One region of the Streptomyces sp. NPDC006197 genome, then DNA from elsewhere that is predicted to be linked to it. Evidence: riboswitches for the same ligand, from Rfam matches in the RefSeq annotation. Region 1 holds a riboswitch; the other holds the start of a gene.
The links. Region 1 has a riboswitch for cyclic di-AMP ahead of ABZ318_RS10535 (LysM peptidoglycan-binding domain-containing protein). Riboswitches for the same ligand answer to the same signal wherever they lie in the genome.

Region 1 (23,278 bases):
GACGGCGCCGTACGCCCAGAAGGTCATGGCCAGGCGGTAGGGCCGGTCCTTCGCCCGCAGCGTGCCGGCGGCTCCGTTGCGCGGATTGGCGAAGACGTCTGCGCCGTGCGCGATCCGTATCTCGTTGGCCGCCTCGAACTGCTCCTGCGTGAAGAGGACTTCGCCGCGCGCCTCGAAGGTGGCGGGGACGGGCAGCTGCTCGGGGAGGCCCACGATCGTCCCGATGACGTGGCTGACGTCCTCGCCCCGCGCGCCGTCGCCGCGGGTGATGATCTGCACCAGGCGTCCGTCACGGTATCGGGCGGCGACGGCCGCACCGTCCATCTTCGGCTCGACGGTGAACCCTCCCGCCGGCTCGTGCCCGAGCCTCCGCCGGAGCGAGGCGCCCCAGGCGACGAGCCCCTCGGGCGCGAAGACGTTGTCGAGGCTGAGCAGTCGCGTGGTGTGCGCGACGTCGCCGGCCGGGGCGGCGCCGTCGGCGACCTGGTCGGCGGGCGAGTCCGGTGCGACGTCCCCGGGGTGCTCCGCCTCCCAGGCCTTCACGTCGAGCCGCAGCCGGTCGTACGCGGCGTCGTCCATGACGCTGTAGCCCGCGCCGAAGTACGTGCGGGACGCGTCGCGCAGTCGCTCGATGGCGGCCTCGTACGCAGCACGGCTGGACAGGCTGAAGTGCGCCTCAACGGCGGGCGTTGTCGTCATGCCCACCATCCTGTCGCAGGGGTCTGACAGTGAGGATGGAGGCGGCATCACTCGGGGGTCTGACTCCGGGTCTGGCCGTGGAAGCCATCCGCGCGTTGCGTGTGGTCCGCAAGAGCGCCGTCAAGGCCCGGACACAGGCCCTCAACCAGCTCCGCACTCTCATGGTCACCGCTCCCTCCGCGCTGCGCGACAAGCTCCGGGGACTGCCCACCGGCCTGCTGATCGACACCCTCGCCCGGACCCGGCCGGCTGGTGACCTCGCGGACCCGGCCTGCGCGGTCAAGACCGCACTGCGCCGTCTGGCCCGGCGCTACCGGGCCCTCCAGCAGGAGATCAAAGAGGCCGACGCGGCCCTCGCTCCCTCGTGAGGCGAGCCGCTCCCAGCCTCGTCGCGCTGCCGGGGGTCGGCACCGAGACGGCCGGCCAGCTGCTGATCACCGCGGGAGACAACCCCGACCGGCTCAGATCCGAATCGTCCTTCGCGCACCTGTGCGCCGCGGCCCCGGTCCCGGCCTCGTCCGGCCGCACCAACCGCCATCGCATCAACCGCGGCGGAGACCGGCACGCCAACAGCGCCCTCTACACCATCGTCCTGGTCCGCATGCCACACGATCAGCGGACCCGGGACTCCGTCGCCAGACGCACCGCCGAAGGCATGACCACCAAAGACATCATCAGATGCCTCAAGAGGTTCGTCGCCCCCGAGGTCCACAGACACATCACAGCCCCGAGCCGCGTCAACCAGGTGCCGCCCGCGGGCTTCCCGTCTCAACCACAGGCAAGGAACGCGTGCAGCGCTGAGCCGTCGGCTTTACCAGTCGATCCATCCGTCCTTGCCGACGATGGGCCGGGCTACTGCGGTCAGTCGCTCGGGCCGGTCGTGATGTTCCATCGCTTCAGAGATCTCGTGGAGCCAGGCACCCAGGCTTGGCCAGCCCAAAAAGCACGCGGTGTCGGCGTGCGGGGCGTTACCCAGATGACCCCGCCACATGCCCTGGCCGGCATCGATGAACGAGTCGTCCCCGTCCCGACCGGCGAAGGGAATCCAGTGTTCCCGCCACCACGGCGTTTCCTCCTCGTCAGGGTCCTCGGTGTCGTCCCAGACCTCCATGCGCATCTGCCGGACCTCGGCGATCCGCTCGGTGGAGTACAGCGGACCGCATGGAAGGACCTTGAGATACGAGGTGTCGCCGTCGTGGCAGAGCAGCGAGGCACGCAGATCGTCGGGCAGCCGTAGGTTCATCCGCGACTCCAGGGCGTCGATCGCACCTGTCGTCGCCGGCGGCCGCAGGTCCGCCAGCCGGGCGGGTGCATGCCGGGCCAGCCATGCGTCGATACGCCGCCATGAAGCAGATACAGGAGGAACGGCCGGCGAAATACCGATCCGAGGAGGCTCAATCACAGGCTGAAGCATGCCACCGCGATGCAAACGGGCCGCAGCTGACCAGCTTGACGATCTATAGGAGCTTCAAGGCTCCCGTAAGCCGCTCGGCGCCTACCGGGCGTTCGTGCGGTGCGGGGTGGTGGGCCGGGATGTCGCCCCACCGCGGTATCCAGTCGGCCGACGGCTCCCCTGCGTGGCGGTCCGGCCGACGTCATCCGGACGGAGACGGGAGGTTTCCCGGCGTCCGGGACGACGGGCAGGCATGCTCGGTGGAGAACAGGGAGGGGGACGTGCGTGTCCGACGAGGTGACGTCGTGGTTGGCCCGGGCGGCCCTGCCGTTGGCCTGCCTCACCGCCGGCGCGCCCACCACCGATCTCCAGCCGCTGAAGGGTGTCCTCGACGGCGTGAGGGTCGTCGGTCTGGGGGAAGCGACGCACGGGACACGGGAGTTCTTCCAGCTCAAGCACCGTCTCCTGGAGTTCCTGGTGACCGAGCTGGGGTTCTCGGTCCTGGCCATGGAGGCGAGCGCGTCGGCCGCGCCGGCCGTCGACGCGTACGTCCGCCACGGCGGCGCCGTGCCGTCCCTGGGACGGCACCTTCACTCCCGGTACGGCGACGCCTATTACGCGCTGGGGCTGCTGTTCGGTCGCGGCGCGTTCCGCGCGCGGCGGATGCGGCTCCGTTCTCGGGCCCGTCCGCGAGCCGGCGCCGTCGTCACCCATCGGATCGGGCCGCCCCGCGCCGGCACCGTGGAGGCTCGGCTCGCCGCCGCCCGTCCAGGCGATCACCTCGTGGATCTGCGGAGCGCGGCCGATGCGCCGGCAGCCGTCCGGGAGTGGCTCGACGGCAGTGGCTTCTCTCGCGGCTTCGGGGCCATGGTGCCTCGTTGGACCTACCGCTTCCAGCAGAGACCGCTTTCCCCGGCCGCCGAGTTCGACGGCCTGGTCTACATCGCGGAGTCGTCCGCCTCCCGGCCCCTCTCCCTCTGAAACGGACCGCGGGGGAGAGAATCCTTCTGTCGGGCCGGCAGTTGTGGAAGGGGAGTCACGGAGTGCGTGTGGTGTTGTCGACGTACGGGGCGCGCGGGAGTGTCGAGCCGATGGCGGGGCTCGCGGTGGCGTTGCGGGAGCTCGGTGCGGAGGTGCGGGTGTGCGCGCCGCCGGACGAGGAGTTCGCGGAGCGGCTCGCCGAAGCCGGACTGTCCGTGGTGCCGACCGGTCGGCCGGTGCGTCCGCTGGTGACGACGGTCGCACCGGGGTCGGCGGTGGGACTGGCCCAGCGCGCCGCCGAGTTGATGGCCGCTCAGTTCGAGACGGTCGCCGCGGTGGCCGAGGGCGGTGACGTGCTGGTGGCGACCGGTCCGCTGCCGGTCACGGCCGGTGCGCGGTCGGTGGCCGAGAAGCTGGGCATCCGCTACGTACACGCCTGCCATCAGCCGGTCGTCCTTCCGTCTCCGTACCGCCGGCCGCCCGCGCGGCGGGGCCGGCCGCTGCCGCGGGAGGTGACGGACAACCGGGTGCTGTGGGACCTGGACGCCCGCGTCGCGAACGAGATGTTCGGGGAGCTGCTCGACGCCCAACGGGCCGCGGCCGGCCTGGCGCCGGTGGACGACGTCCGTGACTACGCCTTCACCGACCACCCGTGGCTGGCCACGGACCCCGTCCTGGATCCCTGGCGGCCGACGGACCTGGACGTGGTGCAGACCGGCGCGTGGATCCTCCCCGACGAACGCCCGCTTCCCGCCGACCTCGTGGAGTTCCTGGACGCCGGTGCTCCGCCGGTGTACGTGGGCTTCGGCAGCACGACCATGGGCGCCGCCACGGACATCGCCCGGGTGGCGATCGAGGCGGTCCGCGCGCGGGGCCGCCGCGCGGTCGTCGCCAGGGGCTGGGCCGGTCTGTCCCTCGTCGACGACCGCGACGACTGCTTCGTCGTCGGGGAGGTCAACCACCAGGCGCTTTTCCGCCGGGTCGCCGCCGTCGTGCACCACGGCAGTTCGGGCACCACGACGACCGTCACGCGGGCGGGCGCGCCCCAGGTCGTCGTGCCCCAGGGCGCCGACCAGCCGTACTGGGCGGGCCGCGTGTCCGACCTGGGCATCGGGGTCGCGCACGACGGCGCGAGCCCGTCCGTCGAGTCCCTGTCTGCGGCGCTGGAGACGGCCCTCGCGCCCGGGACCCTCGCCCGCGCGGAGGCGGTGGCGGGTACGGTCCGCTCCGACGGGGCGACGGTGGCCGCGAAGCTGCTGTTCGACGCGGTCGGCTGAGCTGAGGAGAGGGCCGTGTACGCCGGCCGGGAACGGGTTCCGGTCGGCGTGTCGGGAACGGGCCCCGGTCGGCGTGTCGGGAGCGGTGAGCTCGTGTCGGCTCGGGTGCCGGGCGAAGAACTCCGGCGAACTCCCCCTTCGAACGGTGGCACGTCCCCGTACCGGCCCGGTCCGTCAAGGACGGTTCCGGGCCGAGAACGCGCCACACGCCGGCCCCCGTGCGGTCGGGGCCGGCGTGTGACCGGGCCTGTCCCCACCGCGTGCGGCGGGGTCGGCGGTTCGGCTCGTCGTCAGCGCGTGGCGAGGAGCTGCAGGGTGTCGATCACGCGGTTCGAGAAGCCCCACTCGTTGTCGTACCAGGCGACGACCTTGATGTGACGTCCCTCGACGCGGGTGAGGGCCGAGTCGAAGATCGACGAGTGCGGGTTGCCCACGATGTCGGCGGAGACCAGCGGGTCGTCCGAGTACTCGAGGACACCGGCCAGCGGGCCCTCGGCCGCGGCGCGGTAGGCCTCCAGGACCTCCTCGCGGGTCACGTCGCGGGAGACGGTCGTGTTGAGCTCGACGATCGAGCCCACCGGGACCGGCACGCGGATCGAGTCGCCGGACAGCTTGCCGTCCAGCTTCGGCAGCACGAGGCCGATGGCCTTCGCGGCGCCCGTGGAGGTCGGCACGATGTTGACGCCGGCGGCGCGGGCGCGGCGCGGGTCGCGGTGCGGGCCGTCCTGCAGGTTCTGCTCCTGCGTGTAGGCGTGAACCGTCGTCATGAAGCCGTGCTCGATGCCGGCGAGGTCGTCGAGGACCTTCGCGAGGGGCGCGAGCGCGTTCGTCGTGCAGGAGGCGTTCGAGACGATCGTGTGCAGATCGGCGTCGTACGCGTCGGTGTTCACGCCGTAGGCGAGGGTGACGTCGGCGCCGTCCGCGGGCGCGCTGACGAGCACCTTCTTGGCGCCGGCGTCGAGGTGTGCGCGGGCGGCCTTGGCCGAGGTGAAGCGGCCGGTGGACTCCAGGACGATGTCGACGCCGAGTTCGGCCCACGGCAGCTGCGCCGGCTCGCGCTCGGCGAGCACCTTGATGCGGCGGCCGTCGACGACGAGGGTGTCCCCGTCGACGGTGACCGGACGGCCCAGACGGCCCGAGGTCGAGTCGAAGGCGAGGAGCCGCGCAAGGGCCGTGGGCTCCGTGAGGTCGTTGATGGCGACGACCTCGAGGTCGCTGTCACGCTCGAGGAGCGCGCGCAGCACGTTGCGTCCGATGCGGCCGAAACCATTGATGGCGATACGAGTCATGAGCGGTGTCCCTTCCGATTCGCCACCCAGGTTCGCGCGGAATGATCGCTCCGACCAGCGGCGTGATCGCCACGGTCCGCAAGTATCGCGCCAAGGGGCCGGCGGGCCGGCTACTCCCCCTGCGCGAAGGTGCGCCGGTACTCGGTCGGTGTGGTGCCGAGGATGCGCTGGAAGTGCAGACGGAGATTGGCCCCGGTGCCCAGGCCGACGTCGGCGGCGATCTGCTCGACGCCCCGCTCGGATCGTTCGAGCAGTTCACGGGCCATGTCGATGCGGGCGCGCATGACCCACTGCATCGGCGTGTAGCCGGTGTCCTCGACGAACCGGCGGGAGAACGTGCGCGGCGACACCGCCGCGTTCCGGGCGAGTATCTCCAGGGTGAGGGGTTCGCCGAGCCGGTGCAGCGCCCATTCGCGGGTGGCGGCGAACCGCTCGCCGAGCGGCTCCGGCACGCTGCGGGGCACGTACTGCGCCTGTCCGCCGCTGCGGTACGGGGCGGCCACGAGCCGCCGGGCGGCGTGGTTCGAGGCGCCCACGCCGAGGTCCCCGCGCAGGATGTGGAGGCACAGGTCGATGCCGGAGGCGGCGCCGGCGGAGGTGAGCATGCTGCCCTCGTCGACGAAGAGGACGTTCTCGTCGACGTGGATCAGCGGCCGCTTGGCCGCGAGCGCCCGCGCGTAGTGCCAGTGCGTCGTGGCCCGTTTGCCGTCGAGGAGGCCGGTGGCGGCGAGGGCGAAGGCTCCCGTCGAGATGGCGGCGAGCCGCGCCCCGCGCGCGTGGGCGGCGATCAGCGCGTCGACGACGGCCTGCGGCGGGTCCTCGCGGTCCGGGTGGCGGTAGCCGGGGACGAAGACGATGTCGGCCCACGCGAGCGCTTCCAGGCCGTGGGCGACCTGGTACGACAGGCCGTCGCCACCGGCCACGACGCCGGGCTCCGCGCCGCAGACCCGTACCTCGTACGGCATGCTCGCACGGGTCGTGAACACCTGCGCGGGGATTCCGACGTCGAGGGGTTTCGCGCCTTCGAGTACGAGGACGGCGACGCGGTGGAGACGTGAAGCAGACACGTCCACGAGGGTACGCGTACGCGTGTCCTCGCTGGTCAGCGGCGGCCGCGGACGTCTCTGACCGTCGGGCGCGCGGGGGGGGCGAGGCCCTGTGCGTCCGGGGGGCCGTCGGGCCGTCGGGCCGTGGTGCCCGGGGAGCCGGAGCCCTGGAACCGGAGCCCTGGAGCCGGCGCCCCGCGTCGTGGTCCCGGCCGGGCCGCACCCGGGACGGAACTGCGCCGTCCGGAACTCGTCGCCCGTGTCAGGAACCTCCGGTACGCGACGGCACTCATGATCGTTGGGCACGGGGGTCGCGCGCGGCAGCGACGCGGTCCCCGCCCCTGCGGCCCACCCCCGCCCAGTGCCGCGCCGAACGTTCCGGAAGAAGTCGAGGAATCACCGTGCCCCTTTCGTCGCACCGCCGCCTGGCCGTGAGCACCACACTGATCGCCGCCCTCGCGGCGGGTGTCGTCCCCGCCACGAGCGCGTTCGCCGCTCCCCTCTCCCCCGCCGCGGCGGCCGCACCCGCGGTTCCCGCCCCGGACATGGAGGGCGTGACCGCCGCGCTCGACTCGGCCATGGCCAACGGCGCTCCGGGGGCGATGGCCCGCTTCACCGGCCCGGACGGGGTCGAGAGCCGGACCGCCGGCGTCCGGGACCGGACGTCGGGGGCGCCGATGGACATCCACGCGCGGTTCCGGATCGGAAGCGTCAGCAAGACGTTCTCCACGGTCGTGCTCCTGCAGTTGGTGGAGGAGGGCCGGCTGGAACTCGACGCGCCCGTCAACCGGTACCTGCCCGGACTGCTTCCCGACGACCGCATCACGGTCCGGCATCTCCTCACCCACCGCAGCGGGCTCGCCGACTACACCGACGCGATGTTCGCCGACACCGTGCCCGGCTTCGAGGCCGTGCGGAACCGGGTGTTCAGCTACCGGGAGCTCGTGGACCTCTCCCTGAGCGAGCCCCGCACCACCGAACCCGGCGTGGCGTACAAGTACTCCAACGCGAACTTCGTGGTCGTCGGCATGCTCATCGAGAAGCTCACGGGCCGGCCGGTGTCCGACGCGTACGAGCGCCGCATCTTCAAGCCGCTGAAGCTGCGCAGGACCTCGTACGTCCATCCCGACACGCGCATCAAGGGCCTGCACGTGCGGGGGTACCTGCACCCGGACGCGGCCGGCGACCCGCTCGTGGACTCCACGGAACAGACCGTGTCCTGGGCGCAGTCGGCCGGGGCGGTCATCTCCAGCCCCGCCGATCTGAACGCCTTCACCAGTGCGCTCATGCGCGGCCGGCTGCTGTCCCCGGCGATGCTGGAGGAGATGACGACGGTCACGCCGACGGACACCACCAACACCCGGTTCTACGGTCTCGGCCTGCGCCGTTACGACCTGTCCTGCGGCACCCAGGTGTTCGGCCACACGGGCACCGTGCAGGGCTTCTACACGTACGCCTTCTCGACCCGCGACGGGCGGCGCAGCCTGTCGGCCGTGGCGAACACCTCGAACCACGGTGCCGCCAACACGGCGCTCGGCGGAACGCTGGAGGCGGCCTTCTGCGGCAAGAAGCCGACGGTGGCGCCGTCCTCGCGGGCTGCCTCCTCACCGGCTGCCCGCGACTTCTCGTCGCTGCCGGCGGAGCGGGACCTGCCGGAACGCCACTGACGGCCCTCCGGCGGGGAGCCGGTCGAGCCCGCGGTCCTGGAGGGCGAACTCCAGGGCCGCGGGGGCGTACCCCTGGTCCCAGAACCGCCGAGGCGCCGGCCGATCTCCACGGCGGGGAGCACCTCCGGGAGGAGCTCCGGCGCTGACAGGTGGCCGGGTCAGCGGTAGTACCCCTCGACCACGGCCCGCACCTCGTCGAGCAGGGCGGGGCCGTCCTGCGGCACGGGCGGGCGGCCACTGGCCGGGCGGATGTCGAGGAGCTGTTCATGGGAGAGGGCGTACACGACGCGGCGGAGGCCCGCCTGCCGGATGACCGCTTCGCACATGCCGCACGGCTGGCAGCTGGTGTACATGGTGGTCTTGGCCGCCGTGGCCGGGTCCAGTTCCCGGGCCGCCCACCGGGCGAGCTTCAGTTCGGGGTGCGCGGTGATGTCCCGGTCCGTGAGGGTGGTGTTGTGCTCCTCGGCCAGGACGGTCCCGTCCGGGGCCGCGAGGAGCGACCCGAACGGGGGATCGCCGCCTTCCCTCGCCTTGGCGGCGAGGGCGATGGCGCGGCGGAGGAGGGTGTGCTCGTCGGGCGTCGTCATGACGGCTCCGTTCTGACGTGGTGTCGGGAGAGGTGGGCGGCCGCGGTGGTGCGTGCCTGCCGGGTCGCTTCGGTGTCTGCTCCCCGGCCCGGACGCTAGTGGGACGGGCCGGCGGTGGTCTGCGCTCGCGTGAGGTCCGTCGGGTCCGTGTTGGCGCCGCAGAGGACGACGCAGACCTTCTCGCCCGGTGCCGGGCGGTAGCCGGTGCGGGCTTCGGCGGGGGCGGTGAGGGCGGCCAGGGCCGTGGCTGCGGCGTGTTCGACGGCGAGGCGGCGATCCTCCCAGAGGGCCCGGCGGGCGCGGACGATGTCGGTGTCCGCGACCAGGACGGGGTGGACTCCTTCCTGCCGGGCGGCGCTCACGGCGAGGGAGGTGGCGCGGCGGGCGCCGAGGGCGTCGGCGGCGACGGAGTCGACGGTCACGTCGACGGGACGTCCGGCCCGGACGGCGGCGTCGAGGGCGCGGCAGTTCTCGGGTTCGACGGCGACGGTACGGATGCCGTGGTGCCGGGCGGCGGTGGCGACCCCGGCGAAGAGTCCGCCGCCGCCGACCGCGACGACGACGGTGTCGAGGTCCGGGATCCGCCGGTGGATCTCGTCGAGGAGGGTGCCGGCCCCCGCGGCGATCAGGGGGTGGTCGTAGGCGTGGGAGGCGAGGGCGCCGGTGTCGGCGGCGAACGCCTCGCAGGCGGCGAGCGCCTCGGCGTACTCCGTCCCCACGAGCCGTACGTCGGCGTCGTAGCCGCGCAGCTTGTCGATCTTCACCTGGGGAGCGGTGGTGGGAAGGAAGACGGTGGCGCGGACGCCCTGCCGACGGGCTGCCCAGGCGCAGGCCAGGCCGGCGTTGCCGCCGGAGGCGATGGTGACGCCGGCGGCCGGCAGGGTGCCCTCCTCCCGGTGCGCGAGGAGGAAGTTCTGCGCGCCGCGGGCCTTGAAGGAGCCGGTGTGCTGCATGAGTTCCAGCGCGAAGTGGAGCTCGTACGGCTCGTCCCGGGGCGCGTCTCCGGGCTCGGCGGGGGTGACCGCGACGGGCCGGATGTGGCCGTGGATCCGGTCGGCGGCGGTCTTGACGTCGGCGTACGCGAGGGTGTGCACCAGATGCTCCTGAAGGGGCGGGGCCGGACGGTCGTGCCGACGATCTTCTCAACGTCGGGTGCGCGCGGGAAGGCCGGGCGGTCGGGGGGCGGCGGAGCGGGGGTCGGTGTCGCTCGTGTGCGTGGTCACGGCGGGGGGATCGTCCCTCTCGGGCACGCCCCGTGCGCCCGTTCCTCCGCCGGGAGTCACGAGGTGTCGGATAGCGTCGGGGGCAACCGGACCGGCCCCGCCGGACGCCATCCGAAAGGACACACGCCATGCCCCTCGAAGGCGAGTACGAGCCCAGCACGACGAAGTGGGTGCGCGACCAGGTCGAGCTGTACGAATCGTCCGGCGGCACCGAGGGCACGACGCTGCGGGGCCTTCCCGTCGTCCTGGTCACGAACCTCGGCGCCCGGAGCGGCAAGCTCCGCAAGACCCCGCTCATGCGGGTCGAGCACGAGGGCGCGTACGCGCTCGTCGCGTCCAACGGCGGCGCGGTCGAGCACCCCGTCTGGTACCACAACCTGGTGGCCACGCCCCTGGTCGAGCTGCGCGACGGCACGCACGTGTGGGACATGAAGACGCGCCTGGTCACCGGCGAGGAGCGGCAGGCGTGGTGGGAGCGGGCCGTCGCCGCGTTCCCGGACTACGCCGACTACCAGCGCAAGACCGATCGGGAGATCCCCCTCTTCGTCGCGGAGCCGGTCGTCCAGGACGTGTGAGGCGGCGGGCCCGTCGGCAGCGGCGGAAGGCTCGGCACGGGACCTCCTGACGGCGTTTCAGGAGGTCCGAGCGGGCCGGGGTCACGGCGAGAGGACCGCCAGGAGGTGGGCGACCTCGCGGGCCACGGCCGCGCGGGCCGGGGTCAGGTACGTGCGGGGGTCGACCGTCGTGGGGTGTTCGGCGAGGTGGGTGCGGACGGCCTCGGTGAAGGCCTTGTTCAGGTGGGTGGAGACGTTCACCTTGGTCATGCCCGCCGCGATCGCCGCGGTGAGGTGCGGGTCCGAGACGCCCGAGGAGCCGTGCAGGACGAGCGGGGTGTCGACGGCCGCGCGCAACCGGGCGATCAGGTCGAAGTCGAGGACGGCGTCCCGGGTCACCATCTGGTGGGCGCTGCCGACCGCGACCGCGAGGGCGTCGACGCCGGTGGCGGCGACGAAGGCACGTGCCTCCTCGGGGTCCGTGCGTACGCCCGGGGTGTGGGCGCCGCCCTTGCCGCCGACCTCGCCGAGTTCGGCCTCGACCCAGACGCCGTGGCTGTGGCAGTACTCCACGACCTCGCGGGTCGCGGCGACGTTCTCCGCGTACGGGAGCTTCGAGGCGTCGAACATGACCGAGCCCAGGCCGAGAGCGACGGCCTCGCGGACGAGGTCGGGGTTCTCGGCGTGGTCGAGGTGGACGGCGACGGGGGTCTTGGCGGCGCGGGCGACGGCCAGGGAGGCGAGCGCGACCGGTTCCAGGGCGCCGTGGTAGCGGACGGTGTTCTCGCTGATCTGGAGGACGACCGGACGGTCGGCGTTCTCGGCGCCGGCCACGATGGCCTGGGCGTGTTCGAGCTGGAGGACGTTGAACGCCCCCACCCCGGTGCCCGCGGCGCGGGCGCGGCGGACGATCTCGTCGGTGGGCGTCAGCGGCATGGTGTCTCTCCCGGGCGGTGAGCGGGGGCGGGGCGGCGGTCAGGCACGGACGTCGGTGAGGACGACGGAACGGGTCAGGTTCCGGGGGGTGTCCGGGTTGAGCCCCTGGGACTCGGCGACGGCGACGGCGAGCCGCTGGGCGCGGACGAGCTCGGCGAGCGGGTCGAGGTCGCTCTCGGCGAGGGTGCCGCCGACCTTGCGCACCTCGTCCGCGAGTCCCGCGGGCAGGGCGCCGAAGCCCCAGGTCACCCGGCCGGGGCCGGTGATGCTGATCGGGCCGTGGCGGTACTCCATGGCCGGGTACGCCTCGGTCCAGGCGCCGGCCGCCTCGCGCATCTTCAGGCCCGCTTCCAGGGCGAGTCCGTACGTCCAGCCGGTGCCGAGGAAGGTGAACTGCTCCGCCGCGCGCACGCTCTCGTCGAGGGGGGAGGTGAGGGCCCGTTCGGCGTCGCGGGCGGCTTCCTCGACGGTGGCGAGCCCCTCCGGCAGGGCGTCCTCGGCCTCCAGGTGCGCGCGGAACAGGGCGAGCACGGTGGTCGCGAAGCGGGTCTGGACGACGGACTCCTCGTCGGCGAAGTCGAGGACGGCGACCTCGTCGGCGAGGTCCATCACCGGGGTCGTGGGGTCCGCCGTGATCGCACCGGTGGGGACCGTGCCGCGCAGCCGGGACAGGACGGCGAGGACCTCGCTGGTGGTGCCGGAGCGGGTGATGGCCACGACCCGGTCGTAGCGGCGGCCGTAGGGGAATTCGGAGGCGGCGAAGGCGTCGGTCTCGCCGTGGCCGCCCGATTCGCGCAGCTCCGCGTAGGCGAGGGCCATGAACCAGGAGGTGCCGCAGCCGATCACCGCGACCCGCTCGCCGCGTCGGGGCAGGGCCGCGACGTGCTGGGGCAGGGTGCGGGCCGCCTGGCGCCAGGTCTCCGGCTGGGAGGCGATCTCCACGGCGGTGCGGGTAGTGGTCATGCCGATCTCCTTGCAAGAAGAGTGCGCGATAATGACGGAAGATGCTTGAAGATGCATCCATTCAAGCAGAAACATGCATCCTCTTTCCAGATTCCACGCCTGTCGGCGGCTAGAATCGGACGCGCACGAGCGGGGTGGTCATGCGGTCGCGGCCCCGGTGGAGGGAGGGCCCCATGCCCAAGCACGAGCGGTGGAACGCGCTCCTGGAGCTGCTCGCGGCCTCGGGGAAGCTGGAGGTCGAGGAGGCGGCGTCCGCGCTCGACGTCTCCGCCGCCACGATCCGCCGGGACCTCGACGAGCTGGCAGAGCAGCAGCTGCTGGTACGGACGCGGGGCGGGGCGGTCGCGCACGGCGTCTCGTACGAGCTGCCCCTGCGGTACAAGTCGACGCGGCACGCGCCGGAGAAGCGGCGGATCGCGGAGGCGGTGGCGGATCTGGTCGCGCCCGGCGAGGTCGTCGGGCTCAACGGGGGCACGACGACGACGGAGGTCGCGCGGGCGCTCGCACTGCGGTTCGCGAGCGGTCGCGCCGAGATGCCGGGGGCCGCCGCGTCGGCGGGGCCGGCGCTGACCGTGGTGACCAACGCGCTCAACATCGCGGGCGAGCTGGCGGTGCGCCCACAGATCAAGATCGTCACCACGGGGGGCGTCGCCCGTCCCCAGACGTACGAGCTGGTGGGTCCGCTGACGGTCGGGGTGCTCAACGAGGTCGTGCTCGACGTGGTGGTGCTCGGTGTCGACGGGGTCGACGCCGAGCTGGGCGTGATGGCGCACCAGGAGGACGAGGCGAGCATCAGCCGGCTCTTCGCGGAGCGGGCGAGCCGGGTCGTCGTGGTGACCGACTCCTCGAAGATGGGCCGCAGGGCATTCGCGCGGATCTGCGGCCTGGACCGGATCGACACGCTCGTGACCGACACCGGAATCGCCCCGGAGGCGGTGGCGCAGCTCACCGAGGCCGGGGTGGAGGTCCTCACCGTCTGACGCGTCGTCCGACGCCCCACCCCTCGCCCGGCACCTGCCCATTGGCCCGACATCCGACTCATTGGTCTGATGTCGAACCAATCCAGAGCTTGGCTCCCCAGGTCCTGCGGGTATTCATCGAGTAATTACCGCACGGCTGTATACCTTTAAGCTCCCCTCCCTCATCATGTCTCCGACGTGCCGCCGGGGCACACCGTGACAGGAGGGGCGAGGCATGATTCCCATCAGCCGCAGGGGGTTCGTCGGGATCGGCGCGGGGCTCATGGCGGGAGCCGCGCTTCCGCCGGTCCGGGCGTCCGCCGCCGCGAGCACCGCGACCGGCACCCTCGCCGACGTCCGGCACGTGGTGATCCTCATGCAGGAGAACCGCAGTTTCGACCACTACTTCGGCACCCTGAAGGGCGTGCGGGGCTTCGGCGACCGCGCAGCCGGCAATCTGCCCGGCGGCTGGGGCATGTTCAACCAGCCCAACTGGGGCGGCCGCCAGTACCCCTGGAAGCTCAGCGACACCCCACCGGCCGGCGGTGTCGACGGCGAGACCCTCGCGCAGTGCAACGGCGACCTGCCGCACAGCTGGACCTCGCAGCACGCCGCCTGGAACAAGGGGCGCCTCGACAACTGGGTCACGGGCGTGGGCAACACCCGGACGCTCGGCCACCTCGACCGCGGGGACATCCCGTTCCACTACGCGCTCGCCGACCACTACACGATCTGCGACGCGTACTTCTGCTCGACGCTGAGTGCCACGGGCCCCAACCGCACGTTCCTGTGGAGCGGCAAGATCGACGGCTCCAGCAAGGACGGTGGCGACGAGTCGGGCCTCACCTGGGAGACGTACGCCGAGGCGCTCCAGCGCGCCGGAGTGAGCTGGAAGGTCTACCAGAACGCCCAGGACAACTACGGCGACAACGGCCTCGCGTACTTCAAGAAGTTCACCGACGCACGGCCCGGGGATCCGCTGTACGACCGGGGCATGGGTTCGGTCCCGAAGGTGACCGGCTCGACGCCGGACGACATCGCCGCGGCGATCCGCGCCGACGTCGTCGCGGGGACCCTGCCGCAGGTGTCGTGGGTGGTCGCGAACGAGGCCTTCTCCGAGCACCCCTACGCCCCTCCGGGGGACGGCGCCCACTTCGTCGACCTCGTCTACCGTGCGCTCGCCGCGAATCCCGAGGTCTTCGATTCCACGGTGCTGTTCCTCAACTACGACGAGAACGACGGCTTCTTCGACCACGTGCCGCCGCCGGTCGCCCCTCCGGGCACCGCGGGCGAGTACCTCGACGGCGTGCCGATCGGCCTGGGCTTCCGCGTCCCGATGATTGTCATGTCCCCGTGGACCCGGGGTGGTTGGGTGAGCTCCGAGGTCTTCGACCACACGTCGGTGCTGCGCTTCATGGAGAGCTGGACGGCAACGCTCGGCACCCCGGCCACCTGCCCCCACATCAGCGCCTGGCGGCGGAAGGTCACCGGCGATCTGACCGGGGTCTTCGACTTCGCCCACCCGGTGTACGGAGTGCCCGCCGGCCTTCCGTCCACGGCGAAGGTGATCGGGCAGGCCACCTGCGGCCCGCTGCCGAACCCGGCACCGCAGAACAACGCGCTGCCCGCCCAGGAGTCCGGCACCCGGCCGGCGCGCGCCCTGCCGTACCAGGTGAACGGCAACCTCGACCGCTTCGAGTTCGGCGCCGCGGGCAAGATCCTCGCCTGGTTCTCCATGACCAACCAGGGCGTGGAGGCCAAGCGGTCGGCGCACTTCTCGATCCACCCGCACCAGTACCGGGACACCGCCGCCTGGCAGTACACCGTCGACCCCGGCGGCACGGCCACCGACTACTTCAACATCGGCCTCGGCTCGGGGTCGGGGAAGTACGACATCTCGATGATGGGCCCGAACCGTTTCCTGCGCCGCTTCGTCGGGGACGCCTCCAAGGCGGGCAAGGCCGTCGAGGTGGCGGCCCGGTTCGCGCCCGAGGCGGGGACGGGCAAGACGGCCCTGTGGTTCAGGATGACCAACACCTCGGCCGGGCCCGTCACCTTCACGATCCGCTCGAACGCCTACCGCTCGGACGGTCCGTGGACCTATACGGTGCCGGCGAACTCCAGCCGCGAGGACTTCTTCAACGCGGTGGCGTACAACGACGGCTGGTACGACTTCACGATCCTCGCCGACATCGACGGAAGCTGGTCGCGCCGGTACACCGGACACATCGAGACCGGAGCCCCGAGCGTCAGCGGCTGACCCCCTCCCCCGCGTGCCGGGCAGCGGCCTTCCGGTCGCCGCCCGGCACCGGCGCGGCACCAGCGTGGCACCGGCGTGGCGTGGCGTCAGCGGCCGGCGTGCGCGGCGCGGCGGACCGTGGCGTCGAGGAGCGCCACGGCGTCGGCTCCGGTGCGGCCGGGGGCCCTGTTCCACGGCCCGATCAGCCCCTGCCACCCGCGCGACCGCAGTTCGGTCATGATCCAGGCGGCCGCCTCGTTCATGGTGTCGGCGCTGCCGTAGCCGAGCCGGTGGGCGGCGAGGAGGGCCCCGCAGACGCACCGGGCGCCACGCACGTCACGCAGCTTGTACGGGGCGTTCTGCCAGCCCCACTCCGTCAGCACCAGGCGCGCGTAGCCGAGGTGGACCGAGGGACGGAGCTCGGCCTGGCCGATGCGGCGCCAGGTGTGCAGCCGGTCCGGCAGCACGGCTCCGAGCCGCCCCGGGATGCGGCGCTCGGAGGGGAGCTTGGGAGGCAGGGAGGCCAGGGCGTCGGCCACGAGCCGGTCCACCGGCACGCTGAGCAGCGCCCGCCAGCCCTCCTCCGCCGGCGGCGGCTCCTGGGGGGCGGTCCAGTCCGTGACGATCCGCTGCCAGGTGGCGCTCTCGAAGAGGGCGGCCGCCTCGCGGTCGAGGGCGTCGGGGCTGAGCAGGGAGGTGGAGGGCGGCATGGGGGTGTCTCCTGAGTCGGCTCCCTCCATCCTTCAAGACGGAATGTCGGTTTCGCGGCTTTCGCCTCCACACGGAGAGTCGCCACCTCCGCGCCACCTCTCCCCTTCTCGACGAACACCCCACCATATGAATTACCATCCTATTTACCCATGAAAGGAATTAAGCAACAAATGGGACATTGCGCTTCGAGTGACACGGCTCACTCACACGGCCCGACAGTCCGGCGACCCCCTCCCCCACCCCGTACTGGGCAAGGAAGTTCAACGCCTCCCGGACGGCATCGATCTTGAATTAACCGAATTCCGTGATCCATTTCCGGATACCAGAGACACCTCCCCCTTGTTATCCGTCGCATTACTGGCCTACGGTCACCTCCATTCGAGCGGAACGCCCAATCCTGCCGCCGCTCGGTAAACCTCCCTTTTCACCCGACGGCAGGAGCGGGGGACCCACGAATACGCCGGTCCGGAATCCGGAACGGCTCGGGGTGAAGCCGCGTGCGCGCGGCCGGACATCTCCCGTCCGAACCCGACAGCTCACCCCGCAGGCGCCGGAGAGGAAACCGTCATGCCTGCTCACGGTAAGCACCGCCGCCCCCGCCGCAGCCCCGTCTCCCGAGGCCTCGCCCTGGTCGGCACGAGTGGCGCCGCACTCACCCTGCCGCTCGTCGCCCCGGCCGTCGCCGACGCCGCGCCCGTGTCCGGCGCCCCCGAGATCGCCGCCCAGTCCCTCGCCGCTCCCGCCGCGCAGACCGCCGCCAAGGCCCCCGCCGCCCCGGCCGCCGCACGCACGTACACCGTCGTGAGTGGCGACTCGCTTTCCCTGATCGCCCACAAGAAGGGAATTCAGGGAGGCTGGAAGAGCCTTTACCGTGCCAACAAGAGCGTCGTGGGTGACAACCCGTCACTCATTCGCCCCGGCCTCGAACTGACGATTCGTCGGGATTCCGTCAAGGCCGCCCCCGCGCAGGCGAAGGCGAAGAAGTCCGCCACGACCGAACGGGCGAGCCGCTCCGAGCGCCGGCCGGCCGCTCCCGCCGTCGCCACCGGTGCGGGCGCCTCCGCCGCGCAGGCCGTCGCCGCCGCACCCGCCGCCGGCCAGGCCGCCCCTGCCGCCGCCACGAACTACGCCGACAACCTCGACGGCTGGATCCGGGAGTCCCTGGCCATCATGGGCCAGCACGGCATCCCCGGCTCCTACGACGGGATCCTCCGCAACGTCATGCGCGAGTCGTCCGGAAACCCCCAGGCCATCAACCTCTGGGACTCCAACGCGGTCGCCGGCACCCCCTCCAAGGGCCTGCTCCAGGTCATCGAGCCGACCTTCCTCGCCTACCACGTGCCCGGCACCTCCATGGACCTGTTCGACCCGGTCGCCAACATCACCGCCGCCTGCAACTACGCGGCCGACCGCTACGGCTCCATCGACAACGTCAACTCGGCGTACTGATCCCCTGACGCCGGAAGTGCTCGGCGAACCAGGAGGTGGCGAGGTCCGCCACCTCCTCCAGGGCGCCCGGCTCCTCGAAGAGGTGGCCGGCGCCCCCCACCACGGCGAGCCGGTTCTCGCAGCGCAGCAGGGCCAGGGCCCGCCGGTTGAGGTCCAGGACCATCGCGTCCGCGCCGCCCACCACCAGGAGCGTCGGAGCACGCACCCGGGCCAGGTGCTCGGCCGCGAGGTCCGGCCGACCGCCCCGCGAGACGACGGCGCTCACGGGTGACGCGGGGTCGGCGGCCGCCCACAGCGCGGCGGCCGCGCCCGTGCTCGCACCGAAGTACCCGAGCGGGAGTCCCGTGCTCCCGGGCCTCCCGGCCAGCCACTCCGTGGCCCCGGCCAGCCGCCCGGCGAGGAGCCGGGTGTCGAAGACACGCTCACGGTCCTCCGCCTCCGCCTCGGTCAGCAGGTCGAAGAGGAGGGTCCCGAGGCCCGCCCGGTTGAGCACCCCCGCGACCGCCCGGTTCCGGGGGCTGTGGCGGCTGCTGCCACTGCCGTGGGCGAACAGGACGATGCCGTCGGCGCCCTCGGGCACCGCGAGCCGCCCGACGAGGGTGACGCCGGAGACCGGGATCCGCACGTCCGTGCCCTGCGCGTCGGGGTTCCGCGCGGCTTTGCTCCGGTCCAGGCAGGCGATGACCTCGGCGTCCGGTGTCTGCGAGAAGTCCTGGTAGAACTGCCCGATCGCGAAGAAGAGGTCCGGCGTGTGCACGCTGACGGCCTCGTCGGCATCGTCGCCGACGCGGGCCGTCCAGCCCCGTGGCGCCACCGGGACGGCGAGGACGATCCGGGCGGCGCCCCGGGCCCGGACCACCCGGCAGGCCGCCAGCGCCGTGGCCCCCGTCGCCAGCCCGTCGTCGACCACGACGACCGTCCGCCCGTCGAGGGGCACGGAGGGCCGGCTGCCCCGGTAGCGGCGGGCGCGCTGGTCGAGCTCGGCGTGCTCACGCTCCTCCACCGCGGCGAGGTCGTGGTCGCCCACACGGGTCTCGCGGAGCACCCGTTCGTTGAGCACCCGCACGCCCCCCTCGCCGAGCGCCCCCATCGCGAGCTCCGGCTGGTGCGGCACACCGAGCTTCCGTACGAGACAGATGTCGAGCGGCGCGTCGAGGGCGTCGGCGACCTCCACCGCCACCGGCACACCGCCCCGCGGAAGCCCGAGGACCACGACGTCATGGCCCTTGAGGTGGTCGAGCCGGGCGGCGAGCTGCCGCCCCGCGTCGGTGCGATCGCTGAAGAACATGATCCGCCGCCCTTCCGCCGGTGCGCGGCTCGGGCGCGGGGAGGAACGGAGTGCCCCGTCCCCTGCCCGTCCTTCCAGGGTAGACGCGTCGCCCTCGTCGGCGGGGCGCCCCGGAAGGCGGCCCCGGGCGGGACGGCGGCCCCGGGCGGACAGCGGCCCTCGCAGACGGCGGCCCCACGTGGACGGCAAGCCCACCCGGCGAGCGGACCGGTGCCGGCTCGGCACGCCGGTGACCGACGAGGCCCCGGCTCGGTCAGCGGGACTGCAGGGCGTCGAGGGCCACGGTCTGGGCTATGGCGAGCCGCCGGTCGAGCTCCGGGTCGGCTATGTCGAGCACGTACCGGTCCCGGATGCCGAAGAGCTTGTCGACGGACATGACGGGCCGGCCGCCCTCGGCGAAGTCGAAGTGGTACGGCACGATGAACGGGACGAGGTCCACGAACGGCAGGAACTCCCAGGCCCGCCGCAGCAGCGCCACCACCTGGTTCCGCTCCTGCCCGGTGGCCTCCCCCTTCTCGTCGTCCCGGCTCAGGTGCCAGGTGCTCCGCAGCAGGGACGCGCCGAAGTCCTTCCGGAAGCTGCCCAGTCGGGTGCCGGAGGCGCCGACCACGTCGTACGTCGCACCGAGGTCGATGACCTGACGGGCCTTGAAGGTGAAGAGGACCTGACGCTGGGACTCGTCGGTGTAGAAGGTGACGTGCTCCTTGAGAGCCATCCTCTTCTGGTGGGCGAAGGCGACGAGTTCGCCCTCCTCGCCGTCCGGTCCGACGGTGTGCACCAGGTAGCGGTTGGCCATGGGCGTCACCTTCTGCCGTACGAGGAAGCGGTGCTGCGACTGTGCGAGGCCCATCGGTCGTGCTCCTGCCGGTCGTGGACGGTCCCTGGAAGACCGCCCCCTGAGGTCGTGAGCACGATGATCCGCTGCCGAGGGGCCCCGCCGCTGTCCTCGAAAGTCGTCGACTCCGTCGACCTTCGGATGAGACCGAAGCCGAGGCCGGAAGCCGAGGCCGAGGCCTCAGGCGCCGAGGAAGGCCTCGATGGCCTCGGCGAGGGCCTGTGGGGTCTCCTCGGGGGCGTAGTGACCGGCGTCCTTGAGGACTTCGAGGCGGGCGTTGGGGTACCAGCGCAGCCAGGTGGCCTCCATCGCCTCGGACCCGAGCGCGGGGTCGTGGGCGCCGACGACGAGCAGGACGGGCGTGGGGTTGTCGCGGACCCGCTCGTGGAAGTCGGTGCGGGACCAGGAGTCCAGGTAGGCGCGGAAGGCCGTCGCGGAGGAGCGGGTGACGGAACGGTCGACGAGTGCGCCCAGCCACGCGTCGTCGTAGCGCCCGCCGGTGGTGTTGTCGATGATCGTGCGCCGGTTGGCCGGCTCGTCGGCGGCTCCGGCGAAGAGCTCCCAGGTCTCCCCGTCGAGCGGGAAGCCGGCGGCGGAGACCGGAGAGACACCGATGATCGAACTGATCCGGTCGGGGGCGTCGAGCAGCATCAGCTGGGCCGCCTTGCCGCCCATCGAGTGACCGATGACGGAGAACGAGTCCCAGCCGAGGTCGTCGGCGACCGCGAGGGCGTCGCCCGCGACCTCCTCCATGGTGTAGGCGCCCGCGTGGTCGAGGGCGTCGCCGTAACCCCGGCAGTCGACGAAGGCGTACGTGCCGAGGTCGCCGTCCAGATGGGCGCGCAGCGGGGCGAAGCTGGTGCGGTCGCCGAACCAGTTGTGCAGCACGAGGGCCCTCCCGGGGCCCTCGCCGTGTACGTCGTACGGAAGAACCTGCCCCGTCATCGTGCCCCCTGCTCGCGAGGTCGTGCGCCGCGCGCCGACGGCGGCGGTCGACGACCGAGTGTGACGGCCCGGACGCGTGGGGTCAACACCATCGGGCGGGGCGCGCGGGAGCGCGCCGGATCCGGGGCGGGAGACCCCTTGGCGGTCCGGAGCGGGAGACCCTCGGCGGTGCGGGACGAGAGACGCCCCGCCGGAGCCGGACCGGGAGACCGCCTCGCCGGGGCCGGGCCGGGAAGTCACCTCGCCGGGGCCGGACGGAGAGACGCCTCGCCGGGGCCGGGGGCGGGGAGTCGCCTCGCCGGGGCCGGGCCGGGCCGGGCCCGGGCAGGGGAAGCGCCTCGACGGGTCCGGGGCCAGGCCGGGCCGGGCCGGGGCAGGGGAAGCGCCTCGACGGATCCGGGGCCGGGCCGGGCCCGGGCGCTCGGGCCCCGGGGTTCCGGGACCCCGGGTGCTTTCGCGGCCCTCCGGGAACGGGGGGATCCTGGCTGTGTGACCTCGCACGGCGCGTCCGGCCCCGGCCCGGCGGGCGGCACCGGGAGTCCGTCCGGGAACGGAGCCGACAACGGGCCTGTTTCCCGCGCGCTCACATGGGCCCTCTCGGAGGCGGCCCTCGCGACGGTGGAGGGGGTCGGCGGTTACGCGGGCGGGGTGTACCTGCGCTCGGGGACCCCGGGGCTGTTGCGCCTCGCGGTCCTGGTGGGGCTGCCGGGGCCGCTGTTCCGGCCGTGGTGGCGCATGCACGCGAACCGGCCGTTCCCCGTGGCGGAGGTGCACCGCTCGGGCCAGTCCGTCCATCTCGCCGACGTCGAGGAGGCCATGCGGCGTTTCCCCCAACTGGTGGCGAGCCTGCCGTTCCCGTTCGCCTCGCTGTACGCGCCGGTGGTCGCGGGCCGCGAGCGCTTCGGGGTGCTCGTGGCGCTGCGGGCGCCGAGCCCGGGGGTCCCGGTGGACGCGCGGGACCGGAGCCGGATGACCGGGGGCGCGCTCCGCCTCGGTGAGGCCCTGGCCGATCTGGCCCGGCAGGGGACGGAGGTCGAGTGGCCCGGGGATCCGGTGTGCGTGCAGCTGCCCACCGGTTCGGGACCGCCGGTCCGGTTCGGCTCCTTCGCCTGGGACCTGGACACGGGCACGGTCACGCTGGACGACGGGCTCCGCGCCGTCCTCGGGGAGGGTGCCTCCTCGCCCTGTTCGATCGAGGTGCTGACGTCCCTCCTCGATCCCGAGGACGGATACGCGCTGTGGGCGGCGGCCCGGCAGGCGACGGGGGCGGACGGTCGGCCGTCGGTCCGCAGGATCCGGCTGAAGGGGCCGGACGGCGGCCTCCACCTGCTTGAGGTGTCCACGCGTGCGCGGCGGACCGTGCCGGGGACGGGAGTCACCGGTGGCGGCCGGCTCGAGGGGACGCTCGTGGACCTCGGTACGGGGCTGGTCGGCTCGGACGCCACGGACCGGCTGCCGCGGGCCATCCTGGCCGTCGACCGGCTCGGCCGCGTCACCTACCTCAACGAGCAGACGGAGCACCTGCTGGGACGGCCGCGCGGGGCGCTGGCGGGGCAGCCGCTGTGGGAGGCGCTGCCCTGGTTCGGTCACCCTTTCCACGAGGAGCAGTTGCGCGCCGCCCTGCTCTCCGGTGAGGCGGTGCGTTTCCTGGCCCGTCCGGAGCGGGGCCGGTGGCTGTCGGTCTCGCTGCACCCCGGCCGCGACGGGGTGACGATGGTGCTGGTCCCGGAGGAGGAACCGATGCCGGTCGCACCGGGAGCCGCGCGCGGCCGCCGGCGTACGGACGACGTCCTGTCGGAGCCCGACGACCGGGCGGCGGCGCTGTACCGGCCGGTGGCCCTGGCGATCGCGCTCTCCGAGGCGGTGACGGCGCGCCAGGTGTCGGCGGTCGTGACGGAGGAGCTTCTGCCGGCCTTCGGCGGACGGCAGTTGGCGATCTACCTGCTGAGCGACCGGCGGCTCTATCTGGCCTGGGAGACGGGCTTCCCGCCGGGTTTCCTCGAACCCTTCGACGGCGTGGCCCTGGACTCCCACGTGCCGGGGGTGGAGACCCTGACGACCGGCAGGCCGCTCTTCTTCGAGTCCATGGAGCAGTTGGGGCTGGCGTATCCGGACCTCCCGATGGAGACGCACTCGGGCGCGCGGGCGTTCCTTCCCCTGATCGCCTCGGGCCGGCCGGTGGGCTCCTGCATCCTCGGCTTCGACTCGCCGCGCGGCTTCAGTCCGGAGGAGCGGAC
Region 2 (8,145 bases), on a different contig from region 1:
ACGGCCGCCCGGCGCGCGGCCTCCCCGGCGAGCCGGCGCAGATGCGGCTCCGGCTCCACGGCGACGACCTCGGTGACGCCGGGCGGGTAGTGCGCGAAGTTCAGGCCGTTCCCCGCCCCGATCTCGACGACCCGGCCGGAAAGCCCGGCGAGCAGCTCCGTCCGCAGGGCGCCGAGCCCGCCCCGCGTGTCGGCCGACTCGCTGAACCGGGCGTAGAAGCGGGCGAAGAGGGGATGGTGGACGCGAGGGGGCCGGGGTGTCGGCCGGTCGGGAGTCATCGGGGTCACCGGAGCCGCCCTCAGCCCGTCACGAAGCAGAACTCGTTGCCCTCCGGGTCCCGCATGACCTGGAAGGAGCCCTGCTCGTCGGTGACGAGCCCGCCGACCGCGACCGCCCCGAGCGGCACCGCCTCCCCGGCCGCCCGCGCCGGATCGTCCACCTCCAGGTCGAGGTGGACCCGGTTCTTCGCGGCCTTGCCCTCCGGCACCCGCTGGAAGGCGATCCGTACGAACTCCGGCGGATCCACGTACGACCAGTCGGGGCTCCGGTCGACGGGTTCACCGCCGAGGAGCCCGGCCCAGAAGCGGACCAGCGCCGCCGGAGCGGCGCAGTCGAAGACGATCTCCTGAACGTGTGCGCGCATGTGGTCAGCCTACGGAGAGCGGCGCCGCGTGCGCTTCCGTGAACGCCTCCGCGTCCCACGCGCCGCCGAGCTCCGGCCCCAGCCAGCCGCCCGCGGCCGCCCGGAACTCCGCCGGGCCGAGCGCGCCCGAACCCTCCGGCACGGCCCCGAGCAGCGGAGCGCCCGCGGCCTCCGGCAGGTCCGCGAGGTTGCAGCGCGCCGCGAGGTCCGGCGCGGCCGGCCAGCTGCCGACGACCACGCCGAGCTGCTCGATCCCGCGCGCCCGCAGCGCCTCGGCCGTCAGGGTCGTCGAGTTGAGCGTCCCCAGACCGGCCGGCGCCACCACCAGGACGGGCGCACCGAGCAGCGCGGCAGCGTCGGCGAGCGTGCCGCCCTCCTCGTCGAAGCGGACGAGGAGCCCGCCGGCGCCCTCCACGAGCACCAGGTCGTGGTCCTCGGCCAGCTTCCGGGCGGCCTCGGCGACCTCCCGGGGCCCGACCGGGGCGAGCCCGGACCGCCGGGCGGCCGTCCCGGGGGCCAGCGGCTCCGGGAAGCGGGCCAGCTCGGCGGAGGCGGCGGCGCCCGAGAGGCGCACGACCTCGTCGGCGTCGCCCCGTTCGTCGGGGCCGAGGCCGGTCTGGGCGGGCTTCAGGACGGCGACGGACCTTCCTGCGGTGGTGGCGACGGCGGCGACGGCGGCCGTGACGATCGTCTTGCCGATCTCCGTGCCGGTGCCGCTGATGACGATGATGCCCATAGGGCGTCCTTTCTTGTTCGGTGCGGGTCAGGGCGCGGGAGCCTCTGGCACCGGCAAGGGCGCCGTTCCGTTGTGCCCACCCTCCCCCAAGCTCTCGGCTTCGCCCGAGCAGGGGGGACCCCCTTCGCCCTGCGGAACGATTGCCCACAACGGGGGGCGGCCCCGCCACAACGGGAGAGGTCAGCCCGCCTGTGCCGCCGCCTTCACCGCCGTGCAGATCCTCGCCACGTCCTCGTCGCCCGTCACGTACGGCGGCATCGTGTAGATCAGGTCGCGGAACGGGCGCAGCCAGACGCCCTCACGGACCGCCGCGCGCGTCGCCGCCGCCATGTCGACCTCGTGGTCGAGCTGGACGACGCCGATCGCGCCGAGCACCCGCACCTCGCGGACGCCCGGGAGGTCGGCCGCCGGGGCGAGCCCGTCCCGCAGGCCCGCCTCGATCCGCTTGACCTCGACCTGCCAGTCCTGGGAGAGCAGCAGGTCGATGGAGGCGAGGGCGACCGCCGAGGCGAGCGGGTTCCCCATGAAGGTCGGCCCGTGCGCCAGGACCGGGACCTCGCCGCGCGAGATCCCGTCGGCGACGCGGCTCGTGCAGAGCGTCGCCGCCATCGACAGGTAACCGCCGGTCAGCGCCTTGCCCACGCACATCACATCGGGGGAGACCCCGGCCTGGTCGGCGGCGAACAGCGTGCCCGTCCGCCCGAAGCCGGTCGCGATCTCGTCGAAGACGAGCAGCACGTCGTGCGCGTCGCAGGCCTCGCGCAGCACCCGCAGGTACGCCGGGTCGTGGAAGCGCATGCCGCCCGCGCCCTGCACGACCGGCTCCACGACCACCGCGGCCAGTTCGTGCGCGTGCTCGGCGATCCGGGTCCGCAGCAGCTCCGCGTACGACTCCTCGTACGCGGCCGGCGGCGCGTCCGTGAACACCTGCCGCTGGAGCACCCCCGACCACAGCTCGTGCATCCCGCCCTGCGGGTCGCAGACGGACATCGGCTGCCAGGTGTCCCCGTGGTAGCCGCCGCGCCAGGTGAAGAGCCGCTGCTTCTCGGGGCGGCCCAGGGAACGCCAGTACTGCAGGCACATCTTGGCCGCGACCTCGACGGAGACCGAGCCCGAGTCGCTGAGGAAGACGTGCCGCAGCGGCTCCGGGGTGATCTCCACGAGCCGGGCGGCGAGCCGGACGGCCGGCTCGTGGGTGAGCCCGCCGAACATGACGTGGCTCATCTTCTCCAGCTGACCGCGCACCGCCTCGTTGAGCACGGGGTGGTTGTAGCCGTGGACCGCCGACCACCACGAGGACATGCCGTCGACCAACTCGGCCTGTCCCTCGACGGGTTCGGCGAGCCGGAGCCGCACACCGGACGCGGACGCGACGACCAGCGGCTCCGCCCGGCCCGGCATGGGGCCGTACGGATGCCAGACGTGCGCCCGGTCCAGGGCGAGGAGCTCGTCGTTACGCATTCGGCGCGAGGTCCGTGCCGGCGCCCCGGCGGCGCACGGCCACCAGGTCGGTGCGGGCCTCGTTCACGCGAGCCTCCTCGGCCGCCGGCGCCGCGTGACCGCCGCAGGGACCGCAGCCGCCGCCCTCCTCCGCGTGCGCACCGCAGCCCGCGCCGTCCGCGGAGGCCTCCGAGCCGCAGCCCGCCGAGGCCTTCGAGCCGCAGCCGCCCGTCGCGCCCGCCGCCGCGAGCGCGTCCGCGCGGTGCTTCGGCAGGGTGGTCGTGCCTGCGCCCTCCACCTCGAAGCCCGCGTCCGCGATCATGTCCAGGTCGGCCTGGCCGGCCTGGCCCTCGCTGGTCAGGTAGTCGCCGAGGAAGATCGAGTTCGCGATGTTCAGCGCCAGCGGCTGCATCGACCGCAGGTGCACCTCACGGCCGCCGGCGATCCGCACCTCGACGTCGGGGCAGACGAACCGGACCATCGCGAGGATCCGCAGGCAGCGCTGCGGGGTGAGGTTCCACTCCTTGGCGAGCGGGGTGCCCTCGAACGGGATCAGGAAGTTGACCGGCACCGAGTCCGAGTCCAGCTCGCGCAGCGCGTAGACGACGTCGACCAGGTCCTCGTCGCTCTCGCCCATGCCCGCGATCAGACCCGAGCAGGCCGACAGACCGGCGGCGTGCGCCTTCTGCACGGTGTCCACGCGGTCCGCGTAGGTGTGGGTCTTGGTGATGTCCCCGTACGTCGCCTCGGACGTGTTCAGGTTGTGGTTGTACGCGTCGGCGCCGGCCTCCCGCAGCCGCTCCGCCTGGCCGTCCGAGAGCAGACCGAGGCAGGCGCACACCTCGACGCCCTCGTTCTGCTCCTTGATCGCCTCGATCGTCTTCCCGACGCGCTCCACGTCCCGGTCCGTCGGGCCGCGGCCGCTCGCCACCAGGCAGACCCGCTTGGCACCGCCCGCGACACCCGCCGCCGCGGCCTGCGAGGCCTCGTCCGGCTTCAGCCAGGTGTACTTGAGGATCTCCGCCTTCGAGCCGAGCCGCTGCGAGCAGTACGAGCAGTCCTCGGGACAGAGACCGGACTTCAGGTTGACCAGGTAGTTCAGCTTCACCCGGCGCCCGAACCACTGACGGCGCACCTTGCCGGCCGCCGCCACCACCTCGAGCAGTTCGTCGTCGGAGGTCGCCAGCACGGCGAGCGCTTCTTCACGGGTCGGCAGCTCGCGCCGCAGCCCCTTCTCCACCAGCGTGTTCAGCAGGTCCATAACCGCAGATCCTTGCCTACCGCCCGCCCCCGGGCCAAGGAGGAACCGAACAAACGCCCCCGATCGAGGTGTGTGGATGACCACATCCCGACCTCGGCACGCTGCGGTTAGGGTCTGTGCGCTGCCTACAAAAGGATCGCCGCATGCCACGGGACGACGACGCACGGGCCGCGGACCCGCGCCGCACCGCCTTCGACTGGACCGACGCCGAGGCGCGCCGCCGGGCCGAGGCCGGTCTCGTCCGGACGCTGCGGCCCCGGGCTGCCGAGTCGGACCTCCTGGACCTGGCGGGCAACGACTACCTCGGCCTCACCCGCCGCGCCGAGGTCACCGAGGCGGCGGCCGAGGCGGCCAGGCGCTGGGGCGCCGGCTCCACCGGCTCGCGGCTCGTCACCGGCACCACCCGGCTGCACACCCGGCTGGAGCGCGAACTCGCCGAGTTCTGCGGCTTCGAAGCGGCCCTCGTCTTCTCCTCCGGCTACACCGCGAACCTCGCCGCGCTCACCGCGCTCGGCGGCCGGGACTCCCTGATCGTCTCCGACGCCTCCAACCACGCCTCGATCGTGGACGGCTGCCGCCTCGCGCGCGCCGAGACCGCCGTCGTCCCCCACACCGACGCCGAGGCCGTCGCCAAGACCCTGGACGCGCACCCGGGACGCCGGGCCCTGGTCGTCAGCGACTCCGTCTTCTCCGTCGACGGCGACAAGGCCCCGCTCCCGGGGCTCGCCGAGGCCTGTCGCGCGCACGGCGCCGGACTGGTCGTCGACGACGCCCACGGCTTCGGCGTCCTCGGCGACGGCGGCCGGGGCGCCCTGCACGAGGCCGGGCTCGCGGGCGACGAGGACGTCGTCGCCACCCTCACCCTCTCCAAGTCCCTGGGCAGTCAGGGCGGTGCCGTCCTCGGCCCGGCCCGGGTGATCGAGCACCTGGTGAACGCGGCCCGCACCTTCATCTTCGACACCGGGCTCGCCCCGGCCGCCGCGGGCGGAGCGCTCGCGAGCCTGCGCCTGATCGCGGCCGAACCGGGCCTCGCCGAGCGGGCCCGCGCCGTCGCCGGGGCGCTGCACCGGCTGCTCACGGAGGCCGGGCTCACCTCCGCCCGGCCCGACGCGGCCGTCGTCTCGGTCCACGCGCCCTCCCCGGAGGCGGCGCTGCGCTGGGCGGCGGACTGCCGCGAACAGGGCCTCGCCGTCGGTTGTTTCCGGCCCCCGTCCGTCCCCGACGGCATCTCGCGGCTGCGCCTCACGGCCCGGGCCGATCTGACGGACGCGGAGATCGGGCGCGCGGTGGAGACGATCCTGCGGACCGCCCCGGCGTTCTGACGACCCGTCGGGAGGTCCAAGGACGTTCCCCGGCAGCAGAGTTCACCGCTTCGGGCGACAGATGGGGACATATCTTGGTGGAACGCCTGCCGGGGCGGCACGATCGGTGGGACCCTGACGCGTAGCGCGATCCGGGGCCGAAGCCCCGGCGGGAAAGGGACAGCGTCGCCATGGCAGACCACCAGGAAGCATCCGTCACGCTGCCGAGCAACCCCGCGTCGGTCCCCACCGCCCGGCGGTACGTCGCGGAGGTCCTCGACGGATGGGGCCTCGACGGTGCCGACGACCTGGCGGACGCGATCCGCCTGATGGTCTCGGAACTGGCCACCAACGCCGTCCTGCACACCTTCGGGCAGTCGCCCACCTTCACGGTCGACGTCCGCCTGGAGCGCGAGGAGCGCCTCCACATCGGCGTCACCGACAGCCATCCGCGCTGGCCGCGCCGTCTTCCGGCGGCGGTCCAGCAGGACAACGGCCGGGGCATGGTCATCATCCGCTCCCTGGCGGCGGAGGCGGGCGGCCGTCTCTCGGTCACTCCGACCGAGGAGGGCGGCAAGACCGTCTGGATCACGCTCCCGTGGACCCAGGCGGCCGCTTCGTACGTCTAGGGCCTGTCCGGCGGATCAGGGTCGGCAAGACGCCCCCTAGGGGTTGTTCCCCGGCGCAGGGGTGCGGCGGCGCCACCGCACCCCCGGGGCGGGGTCACAGGCCCCCGAGGCCCGAGACCGGGTCAGTGCCCGGCGGGCGTCGTCATCGGACGCGGCCGTAGTAGACCTTCGACGACCAGATCTTGTCGAGCTTCACCCAGGATCCCGTCTTGGGTGAGTGCCAGATCTTCCCGCTGCCGGCGTAGATGCCCACGTGGTAGACCCTCCCGCCGGAGTGGAAGAAGACCAGGTCCCCCTTCTGTCTGCTGGACGCGGAGATGTGCCGGGTCTTGTTGTACTGCTGCTGCGCGGTGCGAGGCAGCGACTTGCCCGCCTTCTTGTACGCGTAGAGCGTCAGACCGGAGCAGTCGAACCGGGAGGGTCCGGCGCTCCCGTACCGATAGGGGGCTCCCTTCTTGGACGCGGCGACGCTCAGTGCCTTGTTCGCGTAGGTGGTCACTGCCTGGGCCTCGGGTGCCGCACCGGGTGCGAGCATCGTGCCGCCGACGGCGGCGAGGGTGAGAGCCGAGACGGCTCCGGCCCGGGACAGCAGGGACGGGACGTGCATCTGCGCAGTCATGCGCAACCCTTCGTCAGCCGCCTGCGAAGGATGACCTGTCGGGTTCGGGCTGGCGAAGATGCCCGGCCGCGGCTGCGGCTTCACCCCAAGGGACGGCCCCGCTGCGGAAACAGCGCGTACGTCCCGTACTGCTCGGGTCCTCCACTCCTGCCGATCCACTCCTGTCGACCAGACGTCCGGGACGGCGGCAGGACTCGGCGTCCGCCCGGACCGCCCCGCCTCGGATGGCGGGGGCTTGTCGTCGACAGGGATCTTGACCTACACCCAGGTCGAAATCCGAGTTGAAACGGCCATATGTGAGGCTCCTCACGACTGATCCATTCGGGTGGACAGGTTGCTTTCGTGATCCTCGGAGGTTTGGCCCACGAGCCCCGCACCAGCGGTGGAACGCCCCATTCCGCCAGATGCGTACACCTGTTGCGCAACTCACCCCGCACATATGTCGACTCGTCGACTACGCCGAACGAGGGAGCGATCCTGCGCTGCTTGTCGGCCGTACGGACCTCGACACGACATGCCGGAATGTCAACTCGCCCGTGCGCGGGGGACGGTGACGCGGTCGGCGCGACGCTCGCCGTCCAACACCCGCAGGGCGCGCGCCAGGGTGTCCGCGTGCACCTCGCTCTCGCCCCGCATATGCATGACCGTCAGAGCCTCGCGCAGCGCCTCCGCGCGCCCCACCAGCGCTTGTGCCGCCCGTAGTGCCCCATAGGTATGCGTACCCCTGGATGGGTTGATCTTCCCCAGGAGGTCGACGACTTCGAGGTACGCGTCGATCAACTCGCCCTCGGCCCGCGTCAGTGCGGGCAGCGGAGGCAGCTCGGGCACCACGGCCGGCTCACCGCGCCGCGCCGGCGTCGCGCCGGCTCGTGATCACGTGGTCCACCAGCCCGTACGCGACGGCCGCGGGTGCGTCCAGGACGGTGAGGCGGTCCAGGTCGGCGTCGATCCGGTCCCGGCTCTGCCCGGTGTACTCGGTGAGCATCCCGGCCGTCAGGGCGCGCAGCCGGAGCAGCTCGCGGGCGTGGATGTCGAGGTCGCTCGGCTGTCCCTGGAGGGGCTCGTCCATGGCCGGCTGCCGGAGGGTGATCCGGGCGCCGGGGAGGACGTGCCGCTTGCCGGGGGTGCCGGCGGCGAGCAGGACGGCGGCGGTGGCCACGGCCTGCCCCAGGCAGGTGGTCTCCACGTCGCAGGCGAGCGTCCGCATCGTGTCGTGGATGGCGGTCATGGCGCTGATCGAGCCGCCGGGGGAGTTGATGTAGAGCGCGATGTCCTGATCCGGGGCCGCGTATTCGAGGTGCAGGAACTGGGCGATGACGTCGTTGGCCGAGGTCTCGTCGATCGGCGTGCCGAGGAAGACGATCCGGGATTCGAGGAGCTTCGAGTACGGGTCGAGGGTCCGGGTTCCGAAGCTCGTCCGCTCCGTGAACTCGGGCAGGACATGGCGGGCGTCCATGGCTGAGCACCTCCAGCTGTCTGTAAAAAATGTACAGGACGTACAGGCCGTAAGATGGGG

Region 2: linked by a shared signal. The riboswitch ahead of ABZ318_RS05180 (C40 family peptidase) and the one ahead of ABZ318_RS10535 (LysM peptidoglycan-binding domain-containing protein) in region 1 are both predicted to bind cyclic di-AMP.

Annotation. Positions count from the first base shown of each region.
Region 1 covers NZ_JBEXSZ010000024.1:17,834-41,111, reverse strand. Annotated here, with positions in the region: gene ligA (NAD-dependent DNA ligase LigA) at 1-699, opposite strand, end outside; gene ABZ318_RS10620 (hypothetical protein) at 777-1,067, shown strand; partial or broken gene ABZ318_RS10615 (transposase) at 1,064-1,267, shown strand; gene ABZ318_RS10610 (SMI1/KNR4 family protein) at 1,511-2,113, opposite strand; gene ABZ318_RS10605 (erythromycin esterase family protein) at 2,378-3,073, shown strand; gene ABZ318_RS10600 (glycosyltransferase) at 3,142-4,350, shown strand; gene gap (type I glyceraldehyde-3-phosphate dehydrogenase) at 4,641-5,639, opposite strand; gene ABZ318_RS10590 (helix-turn-helix domain-containing protein) at 5,750-6,706, opposite strand; gene ABZ318_RS10585 (serine hydrolase domain-containing protein) at 7,087-8,352, shown strand; partial or broken gene ABZ318_RS10580 (GNAT family N-acetyltransferase) at 8,368-8,501, opposite strand; gene ABZ318_RS10575 (nucleoside deaminase) at 8,511-8,939, opposite strand; gene ABZ318_RS10570 (serine/threonine dehydratase) at 9,035-10,033, opposite strand; gene ABZ318_RS10565 (nitroreductase family deazaflavin-dependent oxidoreductase) at 10,291-10,737, shown strand; gene ABZ318_RS10560 (class II fructose-bisphosphate aldolase) at 10,819-11,652, opposite strand; gene ABZ318_RS10555 (sugar isomerase) at 11,692-12,615, opposite strand; gene ABZ318_RS10550 (DeoR/GlpR family DNA-binding transcription regulator) at 12,789-13,595, shown strand; gene ABZ318_RS10545 (phosphocholine-specific phospholipase C) at 13,810-15,834, shown strand; gene ABZ318_RS10540 (hypothetical protein) at 15,921-16,523, opposite strand; cyclic di-AMP (ydaO/yuaA leader) riboswitch at 16,903-17,087, shown strand; gene ABZ318_RS10535 (LysM peptidoglycan-binding domain-containing protein) at 17,092-17,973, shown strand; gene ABZ318_RS10530 (phosphoribosyltransferase family protein) at 17,957-19,261, opposite strand; gene ABZ318_RS10525 (hypothetical protein) at 19,515-20,111, opposite strand; gene ABZ318_RS10520 (alpha/beta hydrolase) at 20,277-21,041, opposite strand; gene ABZ318_RS10515 (SpoIIE family protein phosphatase) at 21,531-23,278, shown strand, end outside.
Region 2 covers NZ_JBEXSZ010000010.1:64,647-72,791, reverse strand. Annotated here, with positions in the region: gene ABZ318_RS05215 (class I SAM-dependent methyltransferase) at 1-278, opposite strand, end outside; gene ABZ318_RS05210 (VOC family protein) at 299-643, opposite strand; gene bioD (dethiobiotin synthase) at 648-1,379, opposite strand; gene ABZ318_RS05200 (adenosylmethionine--8-amino-7-oxononanoate transaminase) at 1,560-2,840, opposite strand; gene bioB (biotin synthase BioB) at 2,833-4,080, opposite strand; gene ABZ318_RS05190 (8-amino-7-oxononanoate synthase) at 4,224-5,402, shown strand; gene ABZ318_RS05185 (ATP-binding protein) at 5,573-6,010, shown strand; gene ABZ318_RS05180 (C40 family peptidase) at 6,153-6,629, opposite strand; cyclic di-AMP (ydaO/yuaA leader) riboswitch at 6,633-6,754, opposite strand; gene ABZ318_RS05175 (hypothetical protein) at 7,155-7,460, opposite strand; gene ABZ318_RS05170 (ATP-dependent Clp protease proteolytic subunit) at 7,468-8,085, opposite strand.